3 regions of the Streptomyces liliiviolaceus genome follow, and region 3 is predicted to be linked to each of the others. Evidence: riboswitches for the same ligand, from Rfam matches in the RefSeq annotation. Region 3 holds a riboswitch; each other region holds the start of a gene.
The links. Region 3 has a riboswitch for cobalamin ahead of J8N05_RS17485 (cobalamin biosynthesis protein). Riboswitches for the same ligand answer to the same signal wherever they lie in the genome.

Region 1: another riboswitch for cobalamin. It lies ahead of J8N05_RS38490 (ABC transporter substrate-binding protein); the one in region 3 lies ahead of J8N05_RS17485 (cobalamin biosynthesis protein).
Region 2: another riboswitch for cobalamin. It lies ahead of J8N05_RS25575 (energy-coupling factor ABC transporter permease); the one in region 3 lies ahead of J8N05_RS17485 (cobalamin biosynthesis protein).

Annotation. Positions count from the first base shown of each region.
Region 1 covers NZ_JAGPYQ010000002.1:709,452-718,887, forward strand. The annotation lists gene J8N05_RS38460 (exonuclease SbcCD subunit D) at 1-325, opposite strand, end outside; gene J8N05_RS38465 (YigZ family protein) at 394-1,020, opposite strand; gene J8N05_RS38470 (SixA phosphatase family protein) at 1,238-1,813, opposite strand; gene J8N05_RS38475 (hypothetical protein) at 1,810-2,583, opposite strand; gene J8N05_RS38480 (ABC transporter ATP-binding protein) at 2,630-3,517, opposite strand; gene J8N05_RS38485 (FecCD family ABC transporter permease) at 3,514-4,542, opposite strand; gene J8N05_RS38490 (ABC transporter substrate-binding protein) at 4,539-5,579, opposite strand; cobalamin riboswitch at 5,647-5,833, opposite strand; gene J8N05_RS38495 (TIGR03767 family metallophosphoesterase) at 6,049-7,947, shown strand; gene J8N05_RS38500 (CoA-binding protein) at 8,171-8,578, shown strand; gene J8N05_RS38505 (MHYT domain-containing protein) at 8,621-9,436, opposite strand, start outside.
Region 2 covers NZ_JAGPYQ010000001.1:5,862,527-5,871,962, forward strand. The annotation lists gene J8N05_RS25550 (hypothetical protein) at 1-129, shown strand, start outside; gene J8N05_RS25555 (GNAT family N-acetyltransferase) at 190-1,311, opposite strand; gene J8N05_RS25560 (hypothetical protein) at 1,707-2,474, shown strand; gene J8N05_RS25565 (cellulase family glycosylhydrolase) at 2,565-4,259, opposite strand; gene J8N05_RS25570 (nuclear transport factor 2 family protein) at 4,428-5,168, opposite strand; cobalamin riboswitch at 5,322-5,503, shown strand; gene J8N05_RS25575 (energy-coupling factor ABC transporter permease) at 5,534-6,292, shown strand; gene J8N05_RS25580 (energy-coupling factor ABC transporter substrate-binding protein) at 6,289-6,690, shown strand; gene cbiQ (cobalt ECF transporter T component CbiQ) at 6,697-7,446, shown strand; gene J8N05_RS25590 (energy-coupling factor ABC transporter ATP-binding protein) at 7,443-8,306, shown strand; gene J8N05_RS25595 (serine/threonine-protein kinase) at 8,313-9,436, opposite strand, start outside.
Region 3 covers NZ_JAGPYQ010000001.1:3,997,082-4,006,517, reverse strand. The annotation lists gene J8N05_RS17505 (lysozyme) at 1-658, shown strand, start outside; gene J8N05_RS17500 (inorganic phosphate transporter) at 856-2,091, shown strand; gene J8N05_RS17495 (hypothetical protein) at 2,104-2,325, shown strand; gene J8N05_RS17490 (serine protease) at 2,394-6,785, opposite strand; cobalamin riboswitch at 6,983-7,124, shown strand; gene J8N05_RS17485 (cobalamin biosynthesis protein) at 7,241-8,203, shown strand; gene J8N05_RS17480 (cobyric acid synthase) at 8,200-9,436, shown strand, end outside.

The DNA of each region.
Region 1 (9,436 bases), on a different contig from region 3:
CGGGCTCGGTCCGCAGGTGGATGCCCGCGCGGTCGATGAGTCCGGCGCCGACGCCGAGCCGGCGCGCGGAGTCGTGGTTCCCGGAGATCATCACCGTGGGCACACCGAGGTCGGCGAGGCGGTGCAGCACGTCGTCGAAGAGCTCGACCGCGGCCAGCGGGGGCACGGCCCGGTCGTACACGTCCCCCGACACGACCACGGCGTCCACCTCGCGCTCGCGCACGGTCGCGACGAGGTGACCGATGAAATCGGCCTGGGCCCCGAGCATGTTCACGCGGTGGAACGCCCGGCCCAGATGCCAGTCGGAAGTGTGCAGCAGCCTCATGATCCCCGAGACTAACGGCCGGGTCGGACATCACGGGCGGCTACTCCCGTAACAGACCGATGTGCGGCTTATGCGTCCCCGTACGCCTCTCCGCCCAGCTCGAACCCCGCGGTCCCCGCCGTGCTGTCGGCCAGCCAGCTCCGGAAGGCCTCCACCTCGGCGTCCGGCAGGCCGATCTCGATGGTGACGGCCTCTCCGTAGCGGACGTCACGCACCTCGCGGCCGGTGGAGCGCAGATCGTTCTGCACCTTGCCCGCCCGCTGGTGGTCGACGGTCACGGTCGCGAGGCGGAAGCGTCTGCGGGTGAGGGTGCCGAGGGTGTCCAGGGCCTCTCCCACCGCGCCGCCGTAGGCCCGGATGAGTCCGCCCGCGCCGAGTTTGACGCCTCCGTAGTAGCGGGTGACGACGGCGACGACGTACCGCATGTCGCGGCGCAGCAGCATCTGGAGCATCGGGGCGCCCGCGGTGCCGCCCGGTTCGCCGTCGTCGCTCGCCCGCTGGACGGCGGCGTCGGCGCCGATGACGTACGCGAAGCAGTTGTGCGACGCGTCCGCGTGCTCCTTGCGGACGCCCGCGACGAAGTCCTGAGCCTCCCGCTCGGTGGCCACCGGCGCCAGCGCGCACAGAAACCGCGAGCGATTGATCTCGATCTCGTGCACCCCTGCACGGACCACGGTCCGATACTCGTCCTGCATCCCCCCAGCGTATGCGCGCCACGCACACAAGTACGACCACCGACGGACGCCCCCTAAAGGGGCGCGGGGAACTGCGCAATCACGTACATCCGCCAAAACGACGCCGCACCCAACGACGCCCCCCCCAGGGGCGCGGGGAACTGCGCAATCGTGTACGCCCGCCACAACGACGCTGCACCCAGGAACGCACCCCCGCAGGGGCGCGCGCACCGCCCGGCTATCGCCCCCGCCCGTGATGCCCCTTCTCCCCACGCGACTTCTTCCCCCGCGCCACGATCACATCCGTGAGCAGCGCCGCACCGGGCCCCAGGGACTCCCAGCCGAGGCCGTGCCAGGCGAGGATCGCGATCGCCGAGGTGGGGAACTTCATACGGACGTCGTCCAGCGCGTCGTCGAGGCTGTCACCCGCCAGCGTGAGGACCAGTTCCTCCAGCCCGGGGTTGTGCCCGATCAGCAGCAGCGTCTCGGCCTCCGCCGGAGCCTCACGCACCGCTTCGAGCAGGTCGGCCACCTCCGCCGCGTACAGCCGCCCGTCATGGCGCACCGGCGGCGGCGTGCCCCACTCGGCGGCAGCCAGCTCCCAGGTCTCCCGGGCGCGGACGGCGGTGGAGCAGAGCGCGAGGTCCGGCAGGCAGTCGGCGTCGGCGAGGACGCGTCCGGCGGCCGGAGCGTCCCGGCGCCCGCGCGACGCGAGCGGCCGCTCGTGGTCGGGAACGTCGTCCGGCCAGGCGGACTTGGCGTGCCGCAGCACGACGAGGCGGCGCAGCGGGCCCGCTCCGGCGCGCGCGATCACGCCGGAGCCCCGCGGCCGATGTCCCGGGTCAGCTCAAGGCCGAGCAGCCGGTCGGCGTAGGCGTACGTCTCGAAGCGGGCCCCGTCCGGAACGGTCCCCGACGTCTCCACCTTCCGCAGCACGCCCAGGACGGCGGGCACGTCGAGGTCGTCCTCCCAGGCGGCGCGCAGCTGTTCCCGCACGGGGTCGGGGATGGGACCCGAGGGCCGGGTGGCCCAGGTGGCGACAGCGCCCCGCCAGTGCTTCAACTGGTCCTCGGCGTCCGCGAGATCGGCGGCGTCGAGCCGCAGCTCCTCGGCCCGGGGTCGGGCGAGCAGGGCGAGGCGCAGGGCGGACGCGCTCTCGTCGTCCTGTGCCACCGAGCTCCCGATGTCGGCCGGGGCGACCTCGACGCGCAGCACGCCCGCCGCCTCGTCGGCAGTGCTCGCACTGCCGGGCGGCCCGTCGGTCCGGGCGCGCACGCTCAGCACCTGAGCCTCGCCGAGGCCGAGACCGGGGCCGGGGCCGCTGTCCCGTTCGTCCTCGAACGGCCGGATGCCGAGCGTCCGGGCCCGGGCGCGGAGGTCCGCGCGTCCCTCCGTACCGGTCAGCACGGTCCACACGGGCGTCCCGCCGATCTCCAGGGCCCGTACGAGGACGTCGGCGGTCAGGAGCACGCGCAGGCCGGTGGCGTCGGGGCGCTCCACGCGCGCCTCGACGCGGGTCAGGCCCCGGCGGGCCGGGGTGGCGGTGACGGGGTCGCCTGTTCGGGCGTCGGTGATACGCAGCACGGGCTGAGCGTAGGCGTGCGAAGGGCCGCGCGCAGGGATGCCGCCATCATTCCGGACACGCGTTCGCGAGTTCCTGGGGTGCGGGACGGCTCACGGTGCCCAGGAAACGCACGTGCGGCCGACCGCCGACGCCGTCGGCGCCGTCGCGGGTGACGGCGGTCCGTACGCCGTACACCTCGGCGATGAGGTCCTCGGTGAGCACGTCGCCCGGTGTCCCGGCGGCCACCACGCGTCCCTCGCGCAGGACGACGAGCCGGTCGCAGTACATCGCCGCGAGGTTGAGGTCGTGCAGGGCGACGACGCTGGTGACCGGCAGCGAGGTGACGAGGTTCAGCAGGTCGAGCTGGTGCTGGATGTCGAGGTGGTTGGTCGGTTCGTCCAGGAGGAGTTCGCGGGGTTCCTGGGCGAGGGCGCGGGCGATCTGCACGCGTTGGCGTTCACCGCCGGAGAGGGTGTGCCAGGACTGGTGCGCGCGGTCGGCGAGGCCGGTGCGGTCGAGGGCGTCGCGTACGGCCTTCTCGTCGGCCGGTGACGGGGGTGTCCAGGCGCGGCGGTGCGGGGTGCGGCCGAGGCGTACGACGTCCAGGACGCTCAACTCGACCTGCGTGTCGACCTGTTGCTCGACCACGGCGATACGGCGGGCGATGTCGCGGCGGCCCAGTTCGCCGAGTGGACGGCCGTCGAGGGTGACCACGCCCGAGGCGGGGGCGAGGACGCCGGAGAGCAGGCGCAGGAGCGTGGACTTGCCGGAACCGTTGGGGCCGAGGAGGCCGACGGTGGTGCCGGGGGCGGGGCTGATGCTGACGCCGTCCAGGATGACGCGCCCGTCGGCGGTACGGGTGACACGGTCGGCCCGGAGGCCAGCACCCTCGGCGGTCTCGGCGGTCTCGGCGGTCTTGACATGCTCGGTCGTCTCGACGTGCTCGGTCGTCATCGTGTCCTCCGCGTCCGGTACAGCACCAGCACGAACACCGGTACGCCGATGAGTGAGGTGACCACGCCCACGGGCACCTCCTGGGGGTCGAGCACGGTACGGGCCAGGGTGTCCACCCACACCAGGAACACCGCCCCGGCGAGGGCGGCGACCGGCAGCAGCCGGGCGTGGCCGGAACCCACCAACGCGCGGGCGGCGTGCGGCAGGACGAGACCGACGAAGCCGATCGCGCCCGCCGAGCTGACGAGCGCGGCCGTCAGCAGCGCGGTCACGCACAGCAGCACCAGCCGGGTGCGGGCCACGGACACCCCGAGGGTCGCGGCGGCGTCCTGGCCGAAGGCGAACGCGTCCAGCGTGCGCGCGTACGCCAGACAGACCGCCAGTGCGACCACCAGGACGGCGAGGCAGACCCAGACGTCCGTCCAGCCGACCCCGCCCAGTGAGCCGAGCAGCCAGAACAGCACCCCTCGGGTGGTCTCGGCGTCGGCGGCGGTCATCACCACGAAGGAGGTGAGCGCGGAGAAGAGCTGCATCGCGGCGACACCGCTGAGCACCACCCGGTCCGTCGTCCCGCCGAGGGTGTGGCTGAGCAGCAGCACGAGCCCGAACGACAGCAGCGCGCCGAGGAACGCGCCCGCCGAGACCGACACCAGGCCGCCGCCCGCGCCGAGGACGACCACGACGACCGCGCCGGTCGAGGCACCGGAGGACACCCCGAGGACGAAGGGGTCGGCGAGCGGGTTGCGCAGCAAGGACTGCATGACCGCGCCGCACACGGCGAGTCCGGCCCCGCAGACGGCGGCCAGCAGGGTGCGCGGCAGGCGCAGCTGCCAGACGATCCCGTCGCGGATGGGGCTCAGTTCCGTACTCCCCCACCCCAGATGGGAGGCGACCACGGACCAGACGTCGGCGACGCGGATGTCCGCGGGACCGATGGTGATCGCGACGGCGACGGAGGCGACGAGCAGTGCGGTGCCGGCCGCGCAGAGCAGTCCCACGCCCGGCCGTGCGATACGGCGGGTCACCCCTTGAGCCCGAACTCCCGCAGGGCGGCGGCCACTTGTTCGACGCCCTCGACGGTGCGGATGGTCGGGTTCATGGCCTGCCCGCTGAGCAGGACGTACCGCTTCTTCTTCACGGCGGTCATGTTCTTGGTGACCGGGTCGGACTCCAGGAACTCGATCTTCTTCTGCGCGGACTCGGCGGTCTGCGACTTGCGGGTCAGATCGCCGATGACGAGGACGTCGGGGTCGCGGTCGGCGACCGTCTCCCAGTTGATCTGGGGCCATTCCTCGTGGGTGTCGTCGAAGACGTTCTTCGCGTCGAACGCCCGGGTGATGATGCCGGGGGCGCCGCAGCAGCCCGCCATGTAGGGCGACTCGGAGTTGGCGAACCAGTACAGGAGGGAGACGTCCGAGGCGTCGATGCCCGCGGTGGCCTTCTTCATACGCTGCTGGAGCTCGGCGACCAGCTTGTCGCCCCGCCCCTGCACGCCGAACACCGCGGCCAGGTCACGTATCTCGCCATAGATCGCGTCGATGCCGAGGGGCTTCTTGCGGGCGCCGTCGCCGTCCCCGGTGTTGTCCTTGCCCGCGCAGTCGGAGGGCGAGACGTACGCGGGTACGCCGAGCTTCTCGAACTGCTCGCGGGTGGCGACGCCTCCCTTGCCGAGCGTGGACACGAACGAGGCGGCGACGAAGTCGGGGTCGGCGTCCAGGACCCGTTCGAAGGACGGGTTGTTGTCGGCGATCCGCTTCACCTGCGCGTCGGCCTTCTCCAGGCCCTTCATCACCGGGTCGGTCCAGGTGGCGCTGCCGGCCATCCGGTCGGCGAGGCCCAGCGAGAGCATGATCTCGGTGGTGCCCTGGTTGAGGGAGACGGCCTTGCGCGGCGGGGACTCCACGCGGACGGTGTGACCGCAGTTCTCCAGGGTGACGGCTGCCGCGGAGTCCTTGCCGGCCGAGCCGGTCGAGCCGGACGAGTCGGCGCCGCCGCAGCCGGTCAGCAGAATGACCCCGGAGACGAGCAGGGCGGCAGGGCGGGTGGGGCGTGCGATGGGCACGGAAGTTCCTCAGACGTCGAGGGCTCGAACGCGGAGCCCGGTCGTACGGTGCTCCCCCGCCGTCTCGGGACCGCGGAGGCCGCCAGCAGGTCTTCGGACTCGGGTTCACCCGGACGAGGCGCCTTCCCGGACCGTCGATCCGGTCCAGTGGCCGATGCCCCGCCCGTCACCCTCACCGCTGCGCGTCAGCTCCGGATTTCCACCGGATTCCCTGACCCACGTACATGGGTTCGACTGGCTTTCGCAAGCTATCACGGCGGCTTTCACGGCCGTGCGGCAGTGCGGTGGGGGGCGGCGGGGGCTCGGTGAGGGCTCTACGGGGACGCGGCGGGGATGTCGGTCTCCGTCGCCCGTTTCGTACGTTTCTCCTGTTCCGGCGGTGTTCACGGCGGCGCCACGCCCCTGCCCCCGCGGACTGAATGAGTGGTTCCGTTCAGCGCGTCGCCCGCAGGCACCGGAGGACCGACCCATGCCGCAGGACCAACCCACGACCGGAACCGCCGGAGGGGACACGGCCGAGGGGCACCTGTCCGCCGGGGAAGCCGCGGCCGCCGTCGACCGCCGTCGCTTGCTGCTCGTCTCCGGCACCCTCGCGCTGGCGGCGGGGGCGACGGCGGCAGCGGGAGCGGCGACCCTCGTCCCGCCGCGGCGCCCCGGCTCCCCCACCGCACCCGTCGCCGCCGAGCAGGTCGTCCCGCGGGCGGCCCGCGCCACCCGGCGGCCGGCGCCTTACGCGGCCACCACGCTGGAGACGACCGCCCGGCTGAGCGGAAGCCCGCGCTCCGGCACCTACCGCCGACTGGTCCCGGGCCCCGGCCTGCCCCTGGTCGTACGGGAGGAACTCGCGCCCGCCGCCACCGGCCGTCCGGACCGGCGGACCCCGCTCGCGTGCTTCGTCCAGTTCACCGACCTGCATCTGACCGATGTGCAGAACCCGCTGCGCACGGAGTTCCTGCGCTCGGGCGGAGCCGCCGCGTGGCGTGCCCAGGAGGCGCTGACCGTGGCGGGGGCGGTCGCGCTCGTGGAGCAGGTGAACGCGCTCGGCGAGGGCCCGCACACCGGTCTGCCGCCCGCGTTCGTGATGACCACCGGTGACAACGTCGACAACAACTCCGTGCTCGAACTCGACTGGTTCCTCACGCTGATGAGCGGAGGCCGGATCACCCCCGACTCCGGCGACCCGACGGCGTACGAAGGCGTCCAGGACTCGGGGCTCCCCCTCTACTGGCATCCGGAGGAACCGGCCCTGCGCGACCTGGACAAGCGGCGCGGACTGCCCGCCGTCCCCGGCTTCCTCACGGCCGCGCGAAGGCCGGTGACCAGCCCGGGGCTCCGCATCCCCTGGTACTCGACGGTGGGCAACCACGACGATCTGCCCGGCGGCTGCCTGTCGCCCGCGCTCGGCGACTTCGCGACGGGCTCCCGCAAGCTGCTGTCAGTCCCCGACACGGACAGGGCCGCCTACGCGAAGGCGCTGCGGACCGGCGACGACCCGAAGAGCGAGGTGCTCGAAGCGATCCTGCGACGGCACGCCCGCTCGGCGCGGACCGTGACGGCCGACGAGCGGCGCCGGCTGTGCAACCCGCACGAGTATCTGGCCGCGCACCTCGAACCCGGGCGGACGGGGGCGGGGCCGGTCGGTCACGGCTACACGCAGAACAGCCTGGACGGCGACCGGATGTACTACTCCTTCCGGATCGCCGAGAACGTCATCGGCGTCAGCATCGACACGACGTACCGCAGCGGGCACTACGAGGGATCACTGGACACCGACCAGCTCCGCTGGCTGGAGCGGACCCTCGCCGCGCACAGCTCCCGGTCGTACGACGCCGACGGCCGCCTCGTACGCAACCCCGGGGCCGACGACGCCCATGTGCTGGTCTTCAGCCACCACCACAGCCCGAGCATGACCCGCCGTCCCGACGCGGCCCGTTCGGAAGAGCGGCGGCACGACGGCGCGGAGGTACTGGCGCTGCTCGGCAGGTTCCCGAACGTGGTGGCGTGGATCAACGGCCACAGCCACGTCAACCGCGTGACACCCCACCCGCATCCGACCCCGGCCCGCTCCTTCTGGGAGGTCAACACGGCGTCCCACCTGGACTATCCGCACCACGCCCGGCTGATCGAACTGACCGACAACGGGGACGGCACGCTGTCGCTGTTCACCACGCTTATCGAATCCGCGGCCCCGCACCGCACGTCCCCCGACTTCACGGACCTGTCGGCGGTGGGCCTGGCGTCCCTCTACCGAGAACTGGCCTACAACGCCCCGAACATGACGGAGACCACACGGCCCGACCCCCACACGGCCTGGGCGGGCACTCCCCAGGACCGCAACGTGGAGCTACTGCTGACCACCGCCCTTTAGTCTCAGCCTCGCGGGGGCTGCCGTCTCTCCCGGGGCCCGGCGAACAGCCTGCTTTCAGGGGCGCGGGGAACTGCGCGAACGGCCCTCACCTGGCCGCACCCACCCAGAACCCCGCAGCCCCACCCCCGTGAGGGGAATCCCCGACCCGCGCCGAACGTTGTCCGCCGCAGACAGACCGTAAACAGACCGCGGACAGACACACCCCCACCCCAGGAGGCGACCCGTGTACGGCGACCCGGCAACGATCCGCAAGATCCTCACCGAGACCGGCGACACCTGGGCAGTCGTAGGCCTGTCGTCGAACGAACGACGCGCCGCGTACGGCGTCGCGGACGTGCTGAAGCGCTACGGCAAGCGCGTGATCCCCGTCCACCCGAAGGCGGAGACGGTCCATGGGGAGAAGGGATACGCCTCCCTGGAGGACATCCCCTTCGACGTCGACGTGGTCGACGTGTTCGTCAACAGCGACCTCGCGGGCCCCGTCGCCGACGAGGCCGTCGCCATCGGCGCCAAGGCCGTCTGGTTCCAGCTCGGTGTGATCGACGAGGCCGCGTACGAGCGCACCCGTGAGGCCGGCCTCGACATGGTCATGGACCGCTGCCCGGCGATCGAGATCCCCCGCCTGGGCTGACCCGGCGGAAGTGAACCCGCACCACCGACGCACCCACCCCGCTCACCGCTCGCGGCGCCCGGGCCCCCCGGGTCGGTACGCGCTCCGGTCCGTCCTCGGCGGAGCCTCGAACGCCGAGCCCGTCCAGGCGGGCGGTTGCGTACGCGGGTCGGGCGCCCGGCGGCGGGACGCGGTCCGGTTCCAGTCGCCGTCCCCGAGGACGAGCATCGGGTCGAACATGACGACGACTCCCGCGAGCGCCAGGAAGAGGACCGGGCCGATGAGCATCGGCAGCAGCAACGAGTGGGCCGAGTCGCCCGAGTCCGGTGCGCCGGCCGCGCCGTGCAGGTGGACGCTGACGGCCGCCATCCCCGTGTAGTGCATCCCGGTCACGGCGACGCCCATGACAAGGCTCGCCGCCAGGCTGGTCAGGAAGCCGCGGATCGCGACCGCCGCCCAGAGCGCGGCGGTCGCGGCGACGAGGGCGATCAGCACGGAGAGCGCGACGGTACGGACCTCGTACCGCAGGTCGCCGTTCAGACGGATGGCGGCCATGCCTATGTAGTGCATGGCCGCGACGCCGAGGCCGGTGAAGGTGCCCGCGATGAGCAGGTTCGTCGTGTTCGCGCCGCGATAGCCGACGGCGAAGACGCCGAGACCGACCACGGCGATCGCCACCGCGAGGCTGAGAATCGTCAGGCCGACGTCGTAGCGGATACGGCTTTCCTCGACCTGGAATCCGATCATGGCGATGAAATGCATCGTCCAGATGCCGCAGCCGATCGACGCCGCCCCGAGGGCGAGCCAACCCGGTCTCCAGGACTGGTCGTTACGCAGGGACCGGGTGATGCAGCGCAGCCCCAGGGCGGCTCCCAGGCA
Region 2 (9,436 bases), 1.9 Mb from region 3:
AGTGTCGTCGCGGCGGGCGGCCCTGTCGTGATGCCCCTGTGGCGAGGGCGGCTCACGGACGTCTCCGGATGGTCCCTGGGCAAGCCCGACAGCTCCCTCGGCGAGACAGAGGACAGCCGCCGCCTCTGACGTACGGGACACGGGACGCGCAGGGAACGTACAGGGGGCGTACGGTCAGGTCCCCGGCTCTCAGCCTGCGTCTCTCCGTAACCGCCCCGTGCCGGACGTGCGCAGCGCGCCGGCCGTCTTCAGCAGCCGGTCCGCCGGATCCCTCAGTTTCGGATGGGCCAGCACCGTGTTGCGCAGGCCGCGCACCGGTCCGCGCCACAGCCGGTGTGCCGCCGCCACCGGATGGGGACGCGTCACGAAGCCCTCCCCCACACGCAGTTCCCGGGTCTTGAGCCAGTCCTTGTACTCCTTGTCGCCACGCCCCAGGTCCAGGACCCGTACGCCCTCCCGGCCGGCGGCCTCCGCCATCCTGAGGTGCATGATCAGCCCGGGTGAGTAGTAGCGCAGTTCGGGGTCGTACGCGGTGAACCAGGCCGCGAACACCGTGCGCGACCGGGGACCGAAGTGCGCGGCCACCGGCCGGTCACCGGCGTACACCACGGAGAGGATGCCGGTGAAGTGCTCCTCACGGACCTGGAACAGGTGCTCCACCGCGTTCACGATCCAGGGGCGCGCGAAGCGGTCCATCCGGGAGGTCCTGCGGTACTGGGCCGACTTCCACCCCATGAGCGTGCGCAGCATCGCGGGGTCGCGCTCGTCGAAGACGAACCGCAGCTCGCCCAGGTCGCGCCCCAGGCGGCGTTCCTTCTTCAGTGTCGTCTTGGCCAGTCCCGGGTACGCGCCGCGCAGCCACTCCGCATAGCTGCCGTCACCGACCTTCAGATCGACGACCGGCGACGCGAACGTCCCCGTGACATGGCGGGTGAATGAATTCTGCTCCTCGACGAGGTGGTCGAACTCGAAGACGGACAGCCCACAGGCGCGCAGCAGTTCACGGGTGTCCCAGGTGACTCCCGGCCGGTGCACGAGGGCCTGGCAGTCGGACAGACCGAGCCCGATGGCCCGCCCCACACCGAAGGAGTTGCGCTCGTACGGGAGGAAGCCCACGGCCTCGCCGCGCTCGTGCAGGACCGCCACCCGCGCCCCGCCGCGGTGGGTGCCGATGCCGGCCGCGAACTCGGGGGACAGAAAGGGGTTGGCGTAGTCGGGTGACGCGTCGGCCGCCCGGTGCCAGTCCCGGCGCAGGGACTCGCTCAGGGACTCGGGTCTGTGGATTCTTATGTCCGCCTCGGTGGATCGCATGGTCGATCGCCCCCCCATTCCCCCTGGACGCGACGCCCGCGCCCCGACACCTCTTCGACCGGCACCCCTGACAGGCTCTGGCGTCCGCGAGGCTCAAACGTCGCGAAACAGTACGCAGCCTGTCAAGGGTGTCGGTCGTAACGAAAGGGGTGCGAGTCGGGTGCACCGGTTGGTCAGTCCGTAAAGTCACCTTGAAGGTTGAATTCGAGACATGGCTTCGCATGGGTGGTCAGGTGTCTCTCGCACACCTCGCCGCCTGCGCCTTTGCGGCCCGCGGAAGTGTGTCAGAGGCCATGGAACTGCGGGGACGGTCCTGACAACTTCGGGATCATGGCCTGATGATGCGAGTAGCATCCGGCCCCAGCACCACACGATGACGAGGAAAGGTAACTGCCATGTCCGAAGTCGAATCGGCCGCCACGGAGCTCAAGACCCAGTACGCCTCCCAGGTGTCTGCGGATCTCGAACGCAACACCAAGGAGCAGGAACGTATCGGCGCCGAAGTGGAGGCGCTCCAAGAGCAGTTGAGTGCCCTGCAGCACGACCAGACCCTGCTCGCCGAGCTGCAGCGGGCGTTGGGTGGCGACCAGTCCGCCGCGAACGCCAAGGGCGCCTCCGTGCCCGCGCCTTCGGTGCCGCGCCAGGCCACGGCCACGGCGAGCGGACGCAAGAAGGCCACCACCGCGAAGCCGGCCGCCAAGCCGGCCGCCAAGCCGGCGGCCACGAAGGCCACCACCAAGCCGGCCCCGAAGTCGGCCGTGTCGAAGGCACCTGCCCCGAAGCCCGCCGCCGCGAAGCCCGCGGCTGCGAAGTCCGCGGCTGCGAAGTCCACCGCCTCGAAGGCCACCGCTTCGAAGACCGGAGCCAAGTCCGCCGCGGCCGAGCCGGGTGCCGCGAAGCCCACGCTCGTCGAGCTGATCCGTGAACATCTCGGCCGGCAGTCCGAGCCGCGCTCGTCCGCCGAGGTCGCCACGGCGCTGGCGGAGGCCCACCCCGAGCGCGAGATCAAGCCCAAGGTCGTACGCACCACGGTGGAGGGGCTCGTCGCCAAGGGCCAGGTCCAGCGCAGCAAGCAGGGGTCGTCCGTCTTCTACACGACGTCCAAGGCCGCTCCGGCCGACACCGCCACGGAGAAGGCCGCCGCCCCGGCCACCACTGCCTGACCACGGCTCGGCACCCGCCCGGCCGACGGGGCGCGGTGACCCCGCCGGCCAGTGGCTGCCGGTCGACGACCGTCGGGCCGTGACTGCTGGTCAGACGGTGGCGCAGGTGCTGCCGTTGAGGGTGAACGCGCTCGGGGCGGTGTTGGTGGTGCCCTTGTTGGCGGTGAAGCCGACGGTGACCGAGCCGCTCGCGGGGATGGTGGCGGTGTACGAGGCGTTGGCGACACTCACCGTCGCGCCGCTCTGGGTCGGGGTGCCACCCCACATGTTGGAGACCGTCTGGCCGTTGGCGAAGGCGAAGACCAGCTTCCAGCCGCTGATCGCGGCGGTGCCCGTGTTGCGGATGGTGATCTCGCCCTGGAAGCCGCCCGGCCACTCGTTGCTGACGCGGTAGCCGACGGAGCAGCTCGTGCCGGGTGTGCTGCCGCCGTCGGCGGTGGTGACGGTCACCGTGGCCGAGCGGGGCGAGCGGTTCCCCGCCGCGTCCCGCGCGTAGACGGCGAAGGTGTACGCCGTGTTGGCGGTGAGCCCGGTCACCGTGGCGGTGTTGGTGGTGGCCGCGGCGACCGTGGTCTCGCTGCTTCCGCTGACCCGCACGATGTCGTAGGCGGTGACGCCCACGTTGTCGGTGGCGGCGGTCCAGGTGAGGGTCACCGAGGTGGCCGCCACGGCGGAGGCACCCGGGGTGCCCGGCGCGGTCGGTGCCTGGGTGTCACCCGGGGTGCCGCCGCCGTAGATCGTGGCCTCCTTGGAGGTCTGGGCGATGCCGTTGGCGCCGTTGAAGATGCGCTGGCCCCAGGAGCTGAGCTGTGCGGGGTCGAAGCCGATCGTGAGGTCCAGGATCGGATCGGTGTTGCCGCTCCAGGACCAGGCGAGGTAGCCGAGGCGCAACTGCTGCGCCGTGGCCATCATGGTGTCCTCGTCCGGGTCGCCGTACTGGTCGGCCGGACCGCCGAACTCTCCGATGAGGATGGGGAGTCCGGCGGTGACGAACGCGTTCAGGTAGTCGGTGATCTCCGCCGCGGTGTCGAAGACGCTGTACATGTGGATCGAGAAGATGAGGTTGCCGGTGGTGTCGGCGTCGTAGACGGCCTGGGCGTTGGCCCGCATGACTCCTTGCCAGTCCTGGCCCCAGTTGGGCGCGTCCACCATGATGGTGTGCTCGAACCCGGCGGCGCGCAGCTTCTTCACGGCGGCGATCGTGGGATCGGTCCAGCCCGCGGGGTTGGTGTTGCCCCAGGGCTCGTTGCCGATGTTGACGATGACGTAGTTCTCCTGGCCGGTGAGCACGCTCTTGAGGCCGATCCAGTAGTCGGCCGCGTGGTCGAGCGTGCCGGCCGCGGCGTCCTCGCCGTAGCCGGTGGTGTCGTGCACCTCCAGTACGCAGATCAGCCGGTTGGCCTTGCACTGGGCGATGACGGCGGCCACGTCCTCGGGGCTGTTCTTGCTCCAGCGGTGTCCGTCGGAGAGGACGACGCGGACGGAGTTGGCTCCGAGCGCCTTTATGTCGGCCAGTGACTGCGTCTCGCCCGGGTACCAGGTGTGGGCGTGGTTGACGCCGCGCATGACGAAATCGTTGCCGTTGCCTTCGAGCAGGCGGCCGTCGTCGATATGGAGGCCGGTCGCGAGGGCGCCCGGGGACGCGCCGGGCGGGTCTCCGGGCAACTGGGCGTGTGCGGCGGTCGGTACGAGCGCGCCGAGAACGACGAGCCCGAGCAGGGCGGCCAGCCCGGCGAGGAACGCGCTGACGAGGTTCTTCCGTGTCGTGCTTCTTGTTCTTCTCACTGCGACTCCAGGGAGTGAGCGCCAAGAAACTTGGATCGAGGGAAAGTGGGAGCGCTCCCATAGAGTCACCTTGCCAGGAGCACGTCAAGACTTGGCGCACGCTCAGCCGCGTAACGGATGTGCCGGAGGGGGCCTGCGGGAGGCCCCGGATGCCCCCTCCGTGTCGCGTCAGGCCCCGGCGGCTGCGGGGGCTCCTGTGTCGAAGGGCACGGACGTGTGCTGATGGACGATCAGCCAGCGGTCGCCCGTCAGCCGGTAGCCGGTGGTCACCCGTGCCGTGGTGTCCAGGGCCTGACCGCCAGCCAGTGTGGCACGCATCCGGACGAGCGCGTGGCTGAAGGCGATGCTCTCGTCGACCCGCACGCGGAATTCGAGCACCTCGCGCTCCACCGGCCCGGACAGCGTCGAGAACCACACCTCCTCGGCCTTGCGGAGCGCCTCGACCCCGCGCTGCTCAAGGCCGCTCACCGGGTGGAACACCTCCACGTCCGGTGCGTAACAGGCCATCGCCCGGTCGAAGTCCCGCTGCCGCCCGGCGGCCGTCAGTTCCGCGTCGAGCCGGCGGATCTCCCCCTCGGCGTCCTCGTCGTCCCAGAACGCGCGCACCTCCATGGCCCCGACGGTCGCCATCGGATGCTTCGCGGCGGCCTCCACGGCCTCCTCCAGGCCGGCGCACTCAAGGATGTCGTACCCGGCGACGTGCTCCTTCGTCTCCGCGAACGGCCCGTCGGTGCGCAGCACCTCACCGTCGCGCACGCGCACGGTCACCGCGTCGGCCGGGGAGCGCAGCCGGTGGCCGTGCAGCCGTACACCGCGGCGCACGCTCAGCTCCTCCACCCATGGTTCGACGGGTGTCATCCCCGAGGAGTCGGCGGTGTCGTCGCCACAGACCAGCAGCATGTACTTCATGGTTCCTCCCGGTGTTCCTGAGACCGTTTGCCTCCCCGACGAACCGGGGTGAGCCGAATCGACACCCCCGCAGCATCTCTTACGAACCGGCGCGCGCCGCGTGACCACTCTCACGCCCCCCGAGGGCCGCTTGTCACCACCCCTGTACGCGCACTACTGTCACGACGCCTTGGTGCTCGGGAAATCGGTGTGATGCCGGTGCGGCCCTCGCCACTGTGATCGGGAAGTCCGGCTCCGGCCCTCACGGGCAGCCACTGGGTCCTCGGACCCGGGAAGGCGGAGCACGGGTGGTGTTACCCGTAAGCCAGGAGACCGGCCAAGGCACGTCAACCATCCACGAGGTGCTGGAGAGGGTCTGCTGAGCCATGCACATAGCCGAGGGTTTCCTTCCTCCGGCGCACGCGGTCGCCTGGGGCGTCGCGTCGGCGCCGTTCGTCGTCCACGGAGTCCGGTCGCTCACCCGTGAGGTCAGAGCACATCCCGAGAGCACGCTCCTCATCGGCGCGTCGGGGGCCTTCACCTTCGTTCTCTCCGCACTGAAACTGCCGTCGGTGACCGGCAGTTGTTCGCATCCCACCGGCACCGGCCTCGGCGCCATCCTGTTCCGGCCGCCGATCATGGCGGTCCTGGGCACCATCACCCTGCTCTTCCAGGCGCTGCTGCTCGCGCACGGCGGACTGACCACGCTGGGCGCCAACGTCTTCTCGATGGCGATCGTCGGCCCGTGGGCCGGCTACGCGGTGTACCGGCTGCTGCGGCGGTTCGACGTGCCGCTGATGGTCGCGGTGTTCTTCGCCGCGTTCGTCGCCGACCTGTCCACCTACTGCGTCACCAGCGTGCAGCTGGCGCTCGCGTTCCCCGACCCGAGCAGTGGGTTCCTGGGCGCGCTCGGCAAGTTCGGCTCGATCTTCGCCGTCACCCAGGTCCCGCTCGCGGTGAGCGAGGGCCTGCTCACGGTGCTCGTGATGCGGCTGCTGGTGCAGTCGAGCAAGGGCGAACTGACCCGGCTCGGTGTGTTCCTGGCCGGCAGGCGGTCCCCTTCCGGCAGGTCCGCAACGAACGGGACGCCCGAGACTCCCAAAACGAACGACACGAACGACACGAACGAGACGGTGGCCCGATGAGCCGTAACGCGAAGATCAACGCCCTGCTGCTGTTCGTGGTGGCCGCGCTCGCCGTCCTGCCGCTGGCCTTCGGCATGGGCGACCACAAGGAGGAGCCGTTCACCGGCGCCGACTCGGAGGCGGAGACCGCTATCACCGAGATCGAGCCGGACTACGAGCCGTGGTTCTCACCCCTGTACGAGCCGCCGTCCGGCGAGATCGAGTCGGCGCTGTTCGCCCTCCAGGCCGCCCTCGGCGCGGGCGTCCTCGCCTACTACTTCGGCCTGCGCCGGGGCAGGCGCCAGGGCGAACTGCGGGCCCTGGCACAGCGGGAGGACGGCCAGGCACCGGCGGCGGAGGCACCGGTCGGTGCCGGTGGGTCAGCGGCCGGAGAGAACCGACCGACCGAACGGGCCTGAACCTTCGTGCTGCCGATCGACGCGGCGGCGCACAGCAGTCGCTGGCGCCGCCGCCATCCCGTGGACAAGGCCGTGCTCGGTCTCGGCCTGACCGTACTGGCGATCTCCCTCCCGCCCTGGCCGGGCGCGGCCCTGGTCCTGGTGACCGCCCTGACCGTGCTGCTGGGCCCGGCCGCGGTACCCGGCCGACGGCTCTGGCGCGCCTACCGGGTGCCGCTGGGCTTCTGCGTGACCGGTGCGCTGCCGCTGCTGCTCCAGGTCGGCGGCCCGGACGGGTTCGTGACGCTGGCCGAGGGCGGTCCGGTGCGCGCCGGGGAACTCCTGCTGCGTACCTCGGCCGCCTCCCTCGGCGTGCTCCTGTTCGCGTTCACCACTCCCCTGTCCGACCTGCTGCCGCGGCTGGTCAACGCCGGGGTGCCCGCACCGGTCGTCGACGTGGCCCTGGTGACGTACCGGATGAGCTTCCTGCTGCTCGACTCGGTGCGCCGGATCAGGGAGGCGCAGGCCGCCCGGCTCGGACACACCACCCGGGCCGCCACCTGGCGTTCGCTGGCCGGGCTCGGCGCCACCGCCTTCGTGCGGGCCTTCGACCGGGCGACCCGGCTGCAGGCCGGACTGGCGGGCCGCGGTTACGACGGCACCCTGCGCGTCCTGGTACCGGAGGCCCGGATCTCCGCGCGCTTCACCCTCGCCAGTGTCGCGCTGCTCGCGGCGGTGGCCGCACTCACCTTCGTACTGGAAAGGCCGCTGCGATGAGCGAGCCCGTGCTGGTCGCCCTGCGGGGCGCGTCCTACGCGTACGAGGACGGCCCGACCGTGCTCAGCGGCCTCGACTTCGAGGTGCGCGCGGGGCGGGCGCTCGCCCTGCTCGGCCGCAACGGCAGTGGCAAGACCACCCTGATGCGGCTGCTCAGCGGCGGACTGCGCCCGCACAGCGGGCAGTTGACCGTGGAGGACCGGCCGGTCCGGTACGACCGCAAGGGCCTGACCCTGCTGCGCACGACCGTCCAGCTGGTGGTCCAGGACCCGGACGACCAGTTGTTCGCCGCGTCCGTCTTCCAGGACGTGTCGTTCGGTCCGCTGAACCTCGGCCTGCCCGACACCGAGGTACGGGCCCGGGTGGACGAGGCGCTCGCCGCGCTGGACATCTCGGCCCTGGCCGAACGCCCCACCCATCTGCTCTCCTACGGGCAGCGCAAGCGGACCGCGATCGCGGGCGCCGTGGCGATGCGGCCGCGGGTCCTGATCCTCGACGAACCGACCGCGGGGCTGGACCCGGACGGCCAGGAGCGGCTGATCGCGACCCTGGACGGGCTGCGTGAGAGCGGCACGACCGTGGTGATGGCGACGCACGACGTGGACCTCGCCCTGCGCTGGGCCGACGACGCGGCCCTGCTCACCCCGTCCGGAGCGGTCACCGGCCCCGCGGACGCGACCCTGGCCCGTACGGACCTCCTGGAGCAGGCGGGACTGCGACTGCCCTGGGGGATCGCCGTGGCCGAACTGCTGCGCGCGCAGGGCCTGTTGACCTCTCCGGACACCGGCCCGCGCACCGCGGAGGAACTGGCCGCGATGGCCTCACGGCGTTCCGCTCCCCCGGTGCCGGCCGACAACTGACCGCCGTCAGTCCGCGGGGGTCACCCTGGTCACCTTCCCGCGGGCGTCGGCCTGCAGATAGCCGCTCCTGTTGTACTCGTCGGAGAGGTAGACAAGCATCTCTGCGCCCCGGTCGAACAGGTCGTTCGGTGACTTGACCACGAGGTAGCGGGTGGTCGCGTCGTCGACGTTCAGCTTCTTCTCCGCCTCGGCGAGCAGCGCGGGGAGCCTGTCCCAGGCGAGGCCGTCCAGGGTCATCGGCTGGGCCCCGCCGGCCAGCTGCGCCTTGATCGGGGTCTCCTGGACGCCCCGGCCCACGTAGTAGGTGTACTGCTGGTAACCGGTCCGGCTGCCCTCGACCATCACCTGCGCGGAGACGTATTCGGGGTAGACCGTCAGGTTGCCGTACCGGTCGCGGCCCGTCTCCTTCTCCAGGGCCTTGACCGCGGTGCGGATGCCGTCCGGTGTCAGCAGGTTCGTGGGCGTCTTCCGTTCCGTCCGCCGGGGCGTGGGGCTCTTGTCGGCCGTTCCCGTCGAGGAGGTGTCGGCCGACGGATCCGCCGTCGCTCCGTTCGTGGAATCGCCCGAGGCCGACGATCCCGAGCCCTCCGAGTCGGGCAGCAGGGTCCAGGCCAGCACACCCACCAGCACCGTTCCGACGGCGGACAGCGCGACCGCGGCCCGGCGTCCCCGCCGCGCGGGTCGTACGGGGGCCGGGCCGGGCGACCGGGGCACGGCATCCTGCGGGGGCGTGAGCCGGTAGGAGGTGGGTTCCGTACGGGCCGCGGGTACGGCGTCGGCCACAGCCTCGCCGGGAGCCGCGGCCACGCCCGCGCTCGTGCCCACGCCCGCGCCCGCGCTCACGGCCGTCAGCATGCGGTCGAACGTCCCGGCGTCCGGGCGTGCCTGGGGGTCCCGCACCAGCACCCGCATCAACGCGTCCGCCAGCGGGCCCGCCTTGCGGGGCGGCGGAACGTTCTCGTACAGGACGGCCGCGAGGGTGGCCATCGTCGTGCCCCTGCGCAGCGGATGGTGGCCCTCGACGGCGGCGTACAGCATCATCGCCAGCGACCACAGGTCCGATGCCGGCCCGCCGTCGTCGCCCGCGATGCGCTCGGGTGCCATGTAGTCGGGCGTACCGATGATCGAGC
Region 3 (9,436 bases):
CGTCGAGGTGCCGGCTTCGGCCGCCGGCAAGCCCAAGGGGCACGACGTGTCCTCGCACCAGAAGAACGTGAACTGGTCGAGCGCGAAGAGCAAAGGCGCACGCTTCGTCTACGTGAAGGCCACCGAGTCGCACACGTACCGCAACCCGTACTTCGCCCAGCAGTACGACGGCTCACGCAACGCGGGCATCGTCCGCGGCGCGTACCACTTCGCACTGCCGAACAAGTCGTCGGGCACCAGGCAGGCCGCCTACTTCGTGCGCAACGGCGGCGCCTGGCGGGCGGACGGCTGGACGCTGCCGCCCGCGCTGGACATCGAGTACAACCCGTACGACAAGAAGAAGAAGTGCTACGGGCTGAGCAAGAGCGGGATGGTCGGCTGGATCAGGGCCTTCAGCAACGAGGTGAAGCGCCAGACCGGCCGCCGGCCCGTCATCTACACCAACTACACCTGGTGGAAGACGTGCACGGGCAACAGCGCCGCCTTCGCCTCGAACCATCCGCTGTGGCTGGCCCGCTACAGCGCGAGCGCGGGGTCGCTGCCCTCGGGCTGGAACTTCTGGACGTTCTGGCAGTACGACAACAAGGGCGGCCTGCCGGGTGACCAGAATCTCTTCAACGGTTCGCTGTCCCAGCTGAAGACCTTCGCGAGGGGGTGAGCCGGGCGGCGGAGCCCGAGATTCCGCTTCTGTTCGAGGACTTTCCAGAACTTTCGAGAGGTGTCGCCGCCACTTCGACACAAACGGAATGGCGGCACCTCGATTGGGTCACCCCACCGCCCGACTCAGTTCATCTTCCGTTCACCCAGGTTGCTTACGTTCCCCGTGCCACTGTCGTCCAACAGAAGCCTGGGTAAATGGAACACATCACGCTCCTCCTCGGAATCGTGATCGTCACCGCTCTCGTGTTCGATTTCACGAACGGTTTCCACGACACTGCCAACGCGATGGCGACGACCATCTCGACCGGCGCCCTCAAGCCCAAGACGGCGGTGGCCATGTCCGCCGTGCTGAACCTCGTCGGTGCGTTCCTCTCCGTGGAGGTCGCCAAGACGATCTCCGGCGGCCTCATCAACGAAGAGGGCATCCGCACCGAAGTGATCTTCGCGGCGCTCGTCGGCGCCATCCTGTGGAATCTGCTGACCTGGCTCCTGGGTCTGCCCTCCAGTTCGTCCCACGCGCTCTTCGGCGGCCTGATCGGCGCCGCGGTGATGTCGGCGGGCTGGTCGTCGGTGAACGGCTCGACCGTGATCACCAAGGTCCTCCTCCCCGCGGTGGCCGCGCCCGTGGTGGCCGGACTCGCCGCGATGCTCGCCACCCGCCTGACCTACCGGATCAGCAGGCAGGCCGGCGAGAAGGCGACCTCCAAGGGCTACCGCGCGGGTCAGATCACCTCCGCGGGCCTGGTCTCGCTGGCCCACGGCACGAACGACGCGCAGAAGACCATGGGCATCATCACCCTGGCCCTGGTCACCGGCGGTGTGCTCGCGCCCGGCTCGAACCCTCCCCTGTGGGTCATCGTCTCGGCCGGTATCGCCATCGCGCTCGGCACCTACCTGGGCGGCTGGCGCATCATCCGCACCATGGGCAAGGGCCTCACCGACCTCGCGCCGCCGCAGGGCTTCGCCGCCCAGACCAGCGCCGCGACGGTCATCCTGGCCTCCTCGCACCTCGGCTTCTCCCTCTCGACCACGCAGTCCTGCTCCGGCGCCGTGATGGGTTCGGGTCTGGGCCGCAAGGGCGGTGTCGTCCGGTGGTCGACCGCGACCCGCATGTTCGTCGCCTGGGGCCTGACGCTCCCCGCCGCCGGTCTGGTCGGCGCGGGCGCCGAGTTCCTGACCAAGCAGGGCACCTGGGGCATCATCCTCACCGGCGCGCTGCTGATCGCCGGCTCGGCGGTCATCTGGACGCTGTCCCGCCGCCAGCCCGTCACCGTCGACAACGTCAACGACGACCACGAGCCCGCGGGCGTCGTGACCACCGCGATCGCCGCGGTCACCCCGCCTCCCGCCGGTCCGGTCGCCCCGGCCGACGACCTCAAGACCACCATCCCGGGCCCGGACGCCGAGCCCGCCCGTCCGGCCACGGTGTAAGGAACGAACCGCATGAAGATCGACTGGGCAGCCCTCGGCTCCGTGTTCGGAGTCAGCCTCATCGCCACCGTCGCCCTCGTGGGCCTCTTCACCCTCGGCATCGTCGGCCTCACCAAGCGCGAGACGGCCGCGGCGCAGGGGGGCTCCGCGACCCTCGCAGTCACCGGCGCGTACGCGTGCTTCGCCGCTTGTGCGGCGGCGGTGGCGTACGGGATCTATCTGATCGTCGCCTGACGCCCCGTACGGCCGTCGGGCCGTACGCCCGCGGTGTCACCGTCCGCCTCCGCCCTGTCGGGGCCGCGTCAGCCGCGGTTTCGGCAGGGCGGTCGCATGTCCGCGCCCGGGGGGACGTCGAAGGAGTCCGGGAGGGACTTGCGGATGTCCGGGGGGTTCGGGCCGAGGAGCTGGCAGAGGCGGGATGTGGAGTTGTCCTTGAGGCGGCGGAGGTCGTAGGAGAGGAGGCCCATCTCGGTCGCTCCGGACAGCAGGCGGCCGGTGAAGAGCCAGGCACCGACCTGGTAGGAGACAGGCAGGGAGGCCACCTTCGAGGCGCTGCCGTCGTCCCACACCTCTTCGGGGTTGTCTCCGGCCGGGGACAGCACCAGCAGACCGCTCTCGTCGTACGGCCCGACCAGCGTGGAGCCCGCGGAGAGAAGAGCGGGCTTCCCGTGGCCGGGCCTCCAGACGAACACGCCGTCCCGCGTGGTCACCGCCAAGGCGGCTCCGTCTGAGCGGACCACAGCATGGGTCGGTGCGTAGTCCGGGTCGTCGACGAGGAGCGGGCCGATTCGCGCGGAGGTCTCCGTCTTCTCGGCATGCCCCTGCCGCACCCGCCACAGCTCCGCACTGCCGTCGGCACGGAGCACGAACAGCTCCCGAGGATGGCCCGGCCTCCCGAGGGCCGCGACGCACGCGTGCCGGTTCATCGCCGACTTCCACGCGCAGTCCAGCTCCCGCAGGAGGCTGCGCTCGCCGCTCGTCCCGTCGAGCAGGGACACTCCGCTCCGGTCGAGCAGCAGGAAGTCGTCTCGACCGTGGCGCGTCACGGCCGTGACACCGAGCGAACGGTCGGCGACGACCGTGCCGTTCCGTGTCGGCGACTTCTGCTTCTCCGTCACCACGAGGTCGTCGGTACTCCGTAACTCCCATCCGTCCTCGTACCAGTCGACCAGCCTGTCTCCGTCCGCGCTGACCGTGATGTCGTCCGCGGTGAGCTCCGCGGACAACGGCTTGCGGCGCAGTCCGTCGGCATCGCTGATGGCGATGTAAGGGGGACCCATCGAAGTACCGTCGGAGTCGACGGGCGCCGTCAGGAGCGCGACGATCGCCCGGTTGTCGGGTGCGTAGTCCATGGCGTCGGTGGAATCCGCGCTCCCGAGGGGATACCGCGTGGCATGCGTGCGGAACTCCAGCAGATCCTGGCCGAGCGCGAAGTAAAGGGCAGGCGCCGCCGATCCCCTGCGCACCACGGCGGAGGAATCAATCGCAGGAGCAGGCAGCAGAGCCGAGTAGCGCCGCCCGGTCACCAGGTCGTGGATCACGCTGAGCTGCACATCGGGTTTCCCCGCACGCATGGAGTCGTGCACCCCTTCCTGGGTCAGGAACTGGCCAGTGGCGTCCGTGGTGAAGGCCTCAGCCCTGAGCAACCGAACCTTGCCCGGGGTCTCCCGTGGTGTGGTAAGTCGCGACCGCCACACCCGGTCGGCTTTCCGTTGGGTGGCCAGCGTCCTGCCCCCGCCGACGAGCGTCCCGTCCTCCAGACCCGATTGTTCCGTCGCGACACGGCCGGTCGACACGTCGCCGGTCCGCACGGCGTAGAGCGCCTCCGCCCCGTCCTCCGTCTCCCTGCCGGCGACCAGCGTCAGCCGATCGGCCCGGTCCGACCGCAGGGCCGTGTCGTACACGCACTCCCCCGGCTTCAGCATGCCGTCGGGCGGCGCCTGTCCCGGTCCCCCGACCTCCTTGGTGTCGACTTCGACCAGACGTATCCAGGTGTCCAGCCCATCACAGGTTTCCGTGGGCCCGCCGACGAAGTGCAGCAGCCGGCGTCCATCTGCCGAGAAGTCCAGCGTCGCCGTCCGGGCCGCGGTTCTGTCCGGGCTCCATGTCCACGCCAGCGGCTCCTCGGCAACGGCCCGCTCCCCCTCCCCCACCTCCCAGATCCGCACCGCCCCGTCCGGCCCCCCGGCCGCCACCTTCGTCCCGTCGTCGCTGACGGTCACCGCGTCCGCCAGGGGCGGCGCTCCGGGCAGCGGGGTGGAGCGGATGTCATGGCCGCCCAGGCCCGACACCACGTACACCCGGATGCCCCGCGGCCCGTTGTGCAGGACGGCCATGCGGTGGCCGTCGGCCGAGGTGGCGGTCGACCGGACGTCCCCCGCCGGGAAGAGCCGGTGCACGGACTCCAGTGCGGACAGCGGCAGTTCATGGCGCATCAGCGCGGCCCTGGTCTGCGCCGTGTCGCTCGTGCGGGCCGCCGCGAGGGCCAGCAGGGCCGCGTCGACCGGGCTGTCGGAGAGGGCGTCGGCCTGCTCGACGAGTTTCTGCGCGGCGCTGTCGCGCCTGTCCCGTTCCTGGTCCCGGTTCAGGTCCCAGGCCACGTAGCTCAGACCCGCCGCGAGCAGCGCCAGGCAGGCCACGAGGGCGACGCCCGTGCGGCCCCGGCGCACCGATCGGCGCCTGTCGAGCCGGCTCAGGCGGATGAACTCGACCTCTTCCGAGGAGAGTTCACCTGGGCGCAGCGCGGCCATCGGCCTCGCGGCGGACAACTCCCGGCCGCGCAGCAGCAGTTCGCTCTGGCGGCCGGCCGCGTCCCACTCCCGCAGCCGTGCGCCGAGTCTGTCGTGCCAGAGCAGGAAGGCCCGTGACTCGTCGAGCCAGGAGCGCAGGGTCGGCCACTGGCGGACCAGGGACTCGTGGGCGAGCGCCACCGTCTCCCGGCCCGAGCTGTCGCGGCCGATGACGAGTAGCCGGGTCCTGGCCAACGCCTGTGCGGCGGCGCGCAGTTCGGCGGGCAGTTGCTCGAACCCGCAGGCCACCCTGGTGAACTCCCTGCCCTTGGCCGGTCGGGCGAGGCGTTCGAAGAGCCGGCGGGCGGTCGCCTCGTCGGGCCCTTCGGGCTCTTTGCAGACCTGCGCCAGCTGGTGGTCGGCGTAGCGGGAGAGGGCCCCTTCCACTCCGCCGATCTCGCGGTACGCGGCGTGCGTGAGCCGCCCGTGCTCCTGCCGCTCCCAGAGTTCGGCCAGGGCGAACTCGACGAGTGGCAGAGCGCCCGGTTCGCTTCCCGCGTCGGCGACGACGAGTTCGGCGAGGCCCGGCTCGAACTCCACGCCGGGGATGCCGTCGACCGGTCTGCGGACGATCTCGTCCAGTTGGCCGGGGGTCAGCGGGCCCACCATCTGGACCGTGCCGCTCAGTTCCTGGGCCCGTCCTCCGGCGACGAGTTCCTCCATCGACGCGGAGCGCAGGGTGGCCAGCACGCGGAGGCTGCCGCCGCCCGGCCGGGTCGCCCGGGTCATCGGCAGCAGGGTGTCCAGGAGCGCCCGGGCCTCGTCGGGGCGCGTGCCCACGGTCTCCTCGAACTGGTCGAGGACGATGACATGCCCGGCCGTGCCCGCCTGTTCCAGAATGCGGGCGCCCTCCAGGACGGCTCTCTCCAGGACGGTTCTCTCCGTCGCACGGTCCTCGGGCACTTCCCACGCCGGGCCGTGACGGGACCCGGGCGCGGCGGGGAACTGCCGGTTCAGCGCCGCCGCGAGCGCCGTCACCGGGTACGTGTCCGGCTGCCCCACGAAGTCGGTGACCGTGTAGCCCGAGGCGCGCAGCAGAGGCAGCACACCGGCGCGTACCAGCGACGACTTGCCCACGCCCGAGGCCCCCACGACCGGTACGAAAGGGGTGGTGCGGACCGCCGCCGCGATGCGCTCGCTGTCGGCGTGCCGGGCGAAGAAGACCGGGGCGTCCTGCTCCCGGAACGGTTCGAGTCCTCGGAACGGGCTGGCCCTCAGCGAGGGGTCGAGGCCCAGCAGCAGCGCGGCGGGGATGAGGTACGCGGTCGTCGCGCCGGAGCCCCGGTCCGCGGCGACGGTCATGCCGACCACACCGCCCTGCTCGGTGTCCCACACCGGCGCCCCGCTGAACCCCTGCCCGATGGCGGGCCCGTGGAACGCCTCCCGGGCCTCCATGGACGTCCAGCCCCTGCCGACCGGCGCCCGGAGCCGCCCCTGCACCCAGACCCCGTGGTCGCCGGTGCGCCGCGGGAAGCCCAGGACGCGGAACGGGTGGTCCCACACGGCGGCGCCGCCCGCGAAACGGACCGGCGCGGTTCCGGGGACGGGCACCCCGCACCCCCCGCCGTCCCCGCCGTCCCTGCCATCCCTGCCGTCCCCGCCATGTCCTCCTTCCAGGGTCAGCAGCGCGATGTCACCGCCGCCGTCCTCGCCGACCGGCCGCCAGTGGACGACCCTCGCCCGCAGCGGCGGGGAGGCGGCCGGGGACAGCAGCGGGAAGTCGACCGTCACCGACGGTTCCGGAGGCAGCGGATCTGTCTCCTCCGTACCGAGGGTGCGGGCCACGACGTGCGCGCAGGTGCACAGCGTTCCCTCCGCGATCAGGAACCCGCTGCCGGTGACCTCACCGTCCTCGGTGCGGAACCGTGCGATACCCCGGGTCAGTCCGTCGTCGACATGCGCCACTGCTCGGCCCCTCCCCGTGCGCCGCGCGACTCAGGCTCATGTCTCGCATGTCACGGACAGTGATCGCAAGGGTGGGGGCGAGAGTCCCTTCCCCACGCGCGATTCCACGTCCGCGGCGACCGGTCCGCGGGGAGGGCCCGTCGGTGGATGTGGGTCTCAGCACACTCTCCCGTCGCAGGTCAACAGCAAGTTGACGGGTGTTCTCGGACCGTGGTGGACTGCCGAGGCCATGTACGTCGGCAGAAGAGGAAGCCGGTGCGAATCCGGCGCGGTCCCGCCACTGTTACCGGGGAATCGATCCCCCCGGGAGCCAGGAACTCTCGCCGTCGGTCTCGTCGAACCAGGGCGTGGACACCCTGAGTGAGGACATATCGCCATGCGCGCCCACCTGTTGTGGACCAGTGTGCCCGGGCCCGGCACCGGGCTCTCGCCCGATGCAGCGGCGGGCTGAACCGATGCGAGCCGATCGCGTCTTCGCGTACGGCGCCGCCGCCGGCCTCCTCGCCGACCTGCTGCTCGGCGATCCCCGCCGAGGGCATCCGGTCGCCGCGTTCGGGCGGGCCGCGGGAGCCGTCGAGCGGGCCCTGTGGCGCGACCACCGGGGATCGGGGGCGCTGCACACCGCCGTGTGCGCGGGCGGCGCCGTCTGTCTCGCCGTGGCCGCCGAGCGTTCCCTGCGTACCTCCGCCGTCGCCTCCGTCGCTCTGACCGCCGCCGCCACCTGGGCCGTCGTGGGCGGGACCTCGCTCGGCCGTGAGGCGCGGGCCGTCGGCGGGGCGCTGGCCGCCGGGGACATCGAGGTGGCCCGCGAGCGGCTGCCGCATCTGTGCGGGCGCGACCCGCAGGCGCTGGACGCCGACGGGATCGCCCGCGCGGTCGTCGAGTCGGTCGCCGAGAACACCTCCGACGCCGTCGTGGGCGCCCTGGTGTGGGGCGCGGTCGCGGGCGTACCGGGACTGGTCGGGTTCCGGGCCGTCAACACGCTGGACGCCATGGTCGGGCACAAGTCGGCCCGTCACCGGCGGTACGGCTGGGCCTCCGCCCGGCTCGACGACGTGGTGGGGTGGCCCGGGGCCCGGCTGACCGCCGCCCTCGCCGCCGTCGCCGGGGGGAATCCACGCGGGGCCGTCACCGCCTGGCGCGCCGACGCCGCCAGGCATCCGAGTCCCAACGCCGGGCCCGTGGAGGCCTCGTTCGCGGGGGCGCTCGGGGTACGGCTCGGCGGCACGCTCTCGTACGCGGGACGGGTCGAGCACCGGCCCGTGCTCAACGGTCCGGGGCGGGCCGTGGGGGTCGGGGACATCGAGCGGGCCGTCCGGCTCTCGCGCCGCGTGAGCGTGCTCGCGCTGGGCGCGAGTGTCGCCGGACGGCTGCTCGCCACGTCATGGGTGCCGAAGGCGAAAGGGCGTACGTCATGAGCGGGGGAACGGGCGGGAGGCCCGGCGGCGGACCGGGTGGCGGGCTGCTCGTCGCCGGTACGACCTCCGACGCGGGCAAGAGCGTCGTGACCGCCGGGATCTGCCGGTGGCTGGTGCGTCAGGGCGTGAAGGTCGCGCCGTTCAAGGCGCAGAACATGTCGCTGAACTCGTTCGTGACAAGGGAGGGCGCCGAGATCGGACGGGCGCAGGCCATGCAGGCGCAGGCCGCCCGCGTGGAGCCCTCCGTGCTCATGAACCCCGTCCTGCTCAAGCCGGGCAGCGACCGCAGCAGCCAGGTGGTCCTGATGGGCAAGCCCGTGGGCGAGTTGAGCGCCCGCGGCTATCACGGCGGACGCCAGGAGGCGCTGCTCGGGACCGTGCTGGACTGTCTGGCCGAGTTGCGGGGCACGTATGACGCGGTGATCTGTGAGGGGGCGGGCAGTCCCGCCGAGATCAATCTGCGGCGCACCGACATCGTGAACATGGGGATCGCGCGGGGCGCCCGGCTGCCCGTGCTCGTGGTGGGGGACATCGACCGCGGCGGGGTGTTCGCCTCGTTCTTCGGGACGGTGGCACTGCTGTCGCGCGAGGACCAGGAGCTGGTCGCCGGGTTCCTCGTCAACAAGTTCCGCGGGGACGTCTCGCTGCTGGAACCCGGCGTGGACATGCTGCGCGGGCTCACCGGGCGGCACACCTACGGCATCCTGCCCTTCCGGCACGGGCTCGGCATCGACGAGGAGGACGGGCTCAGAGTGTCCCTGCGGGGAGCGGTGCGCGAGTCCGAGGTCTCCTCCCCCGTCGGCGAGGACATCCTGCGGGTCGCCGTCTGCGCGATCCCCCTGATGTCCAACTTCACGGACCTGGACGCCCTCGCCGCCGAACCGGGCGTCGTCGTACGGTTCGTGGACCGCGCCGAGGAACTCGTCGACGCCGACCTGGTCGTCGTGCCCGGCACCCGCGGCACCGTCAAGGCCCTGGAGTGGCTGCGGCGGCGCGGCCTCGCGGACGCCCTGGTGCGCAGGGCCGCCGAAGGCCGCCCGGTGCTGGGCATCTGCGGCGGCTTCCAGCTCCTCGGCGAACACATCGAGGACGAGGTCGAGTCGAGGGCCGGTGCCGTCGACGGCCTCGGACTCCTCCCCGTACGCGTCCGGTTCGCGCGCGAGAAGACCCTGACCCGGCCCGTCGGCGAGGCGCTCGGCGAACCCGTCCAGGGGTACGAGATCCATCACGGGG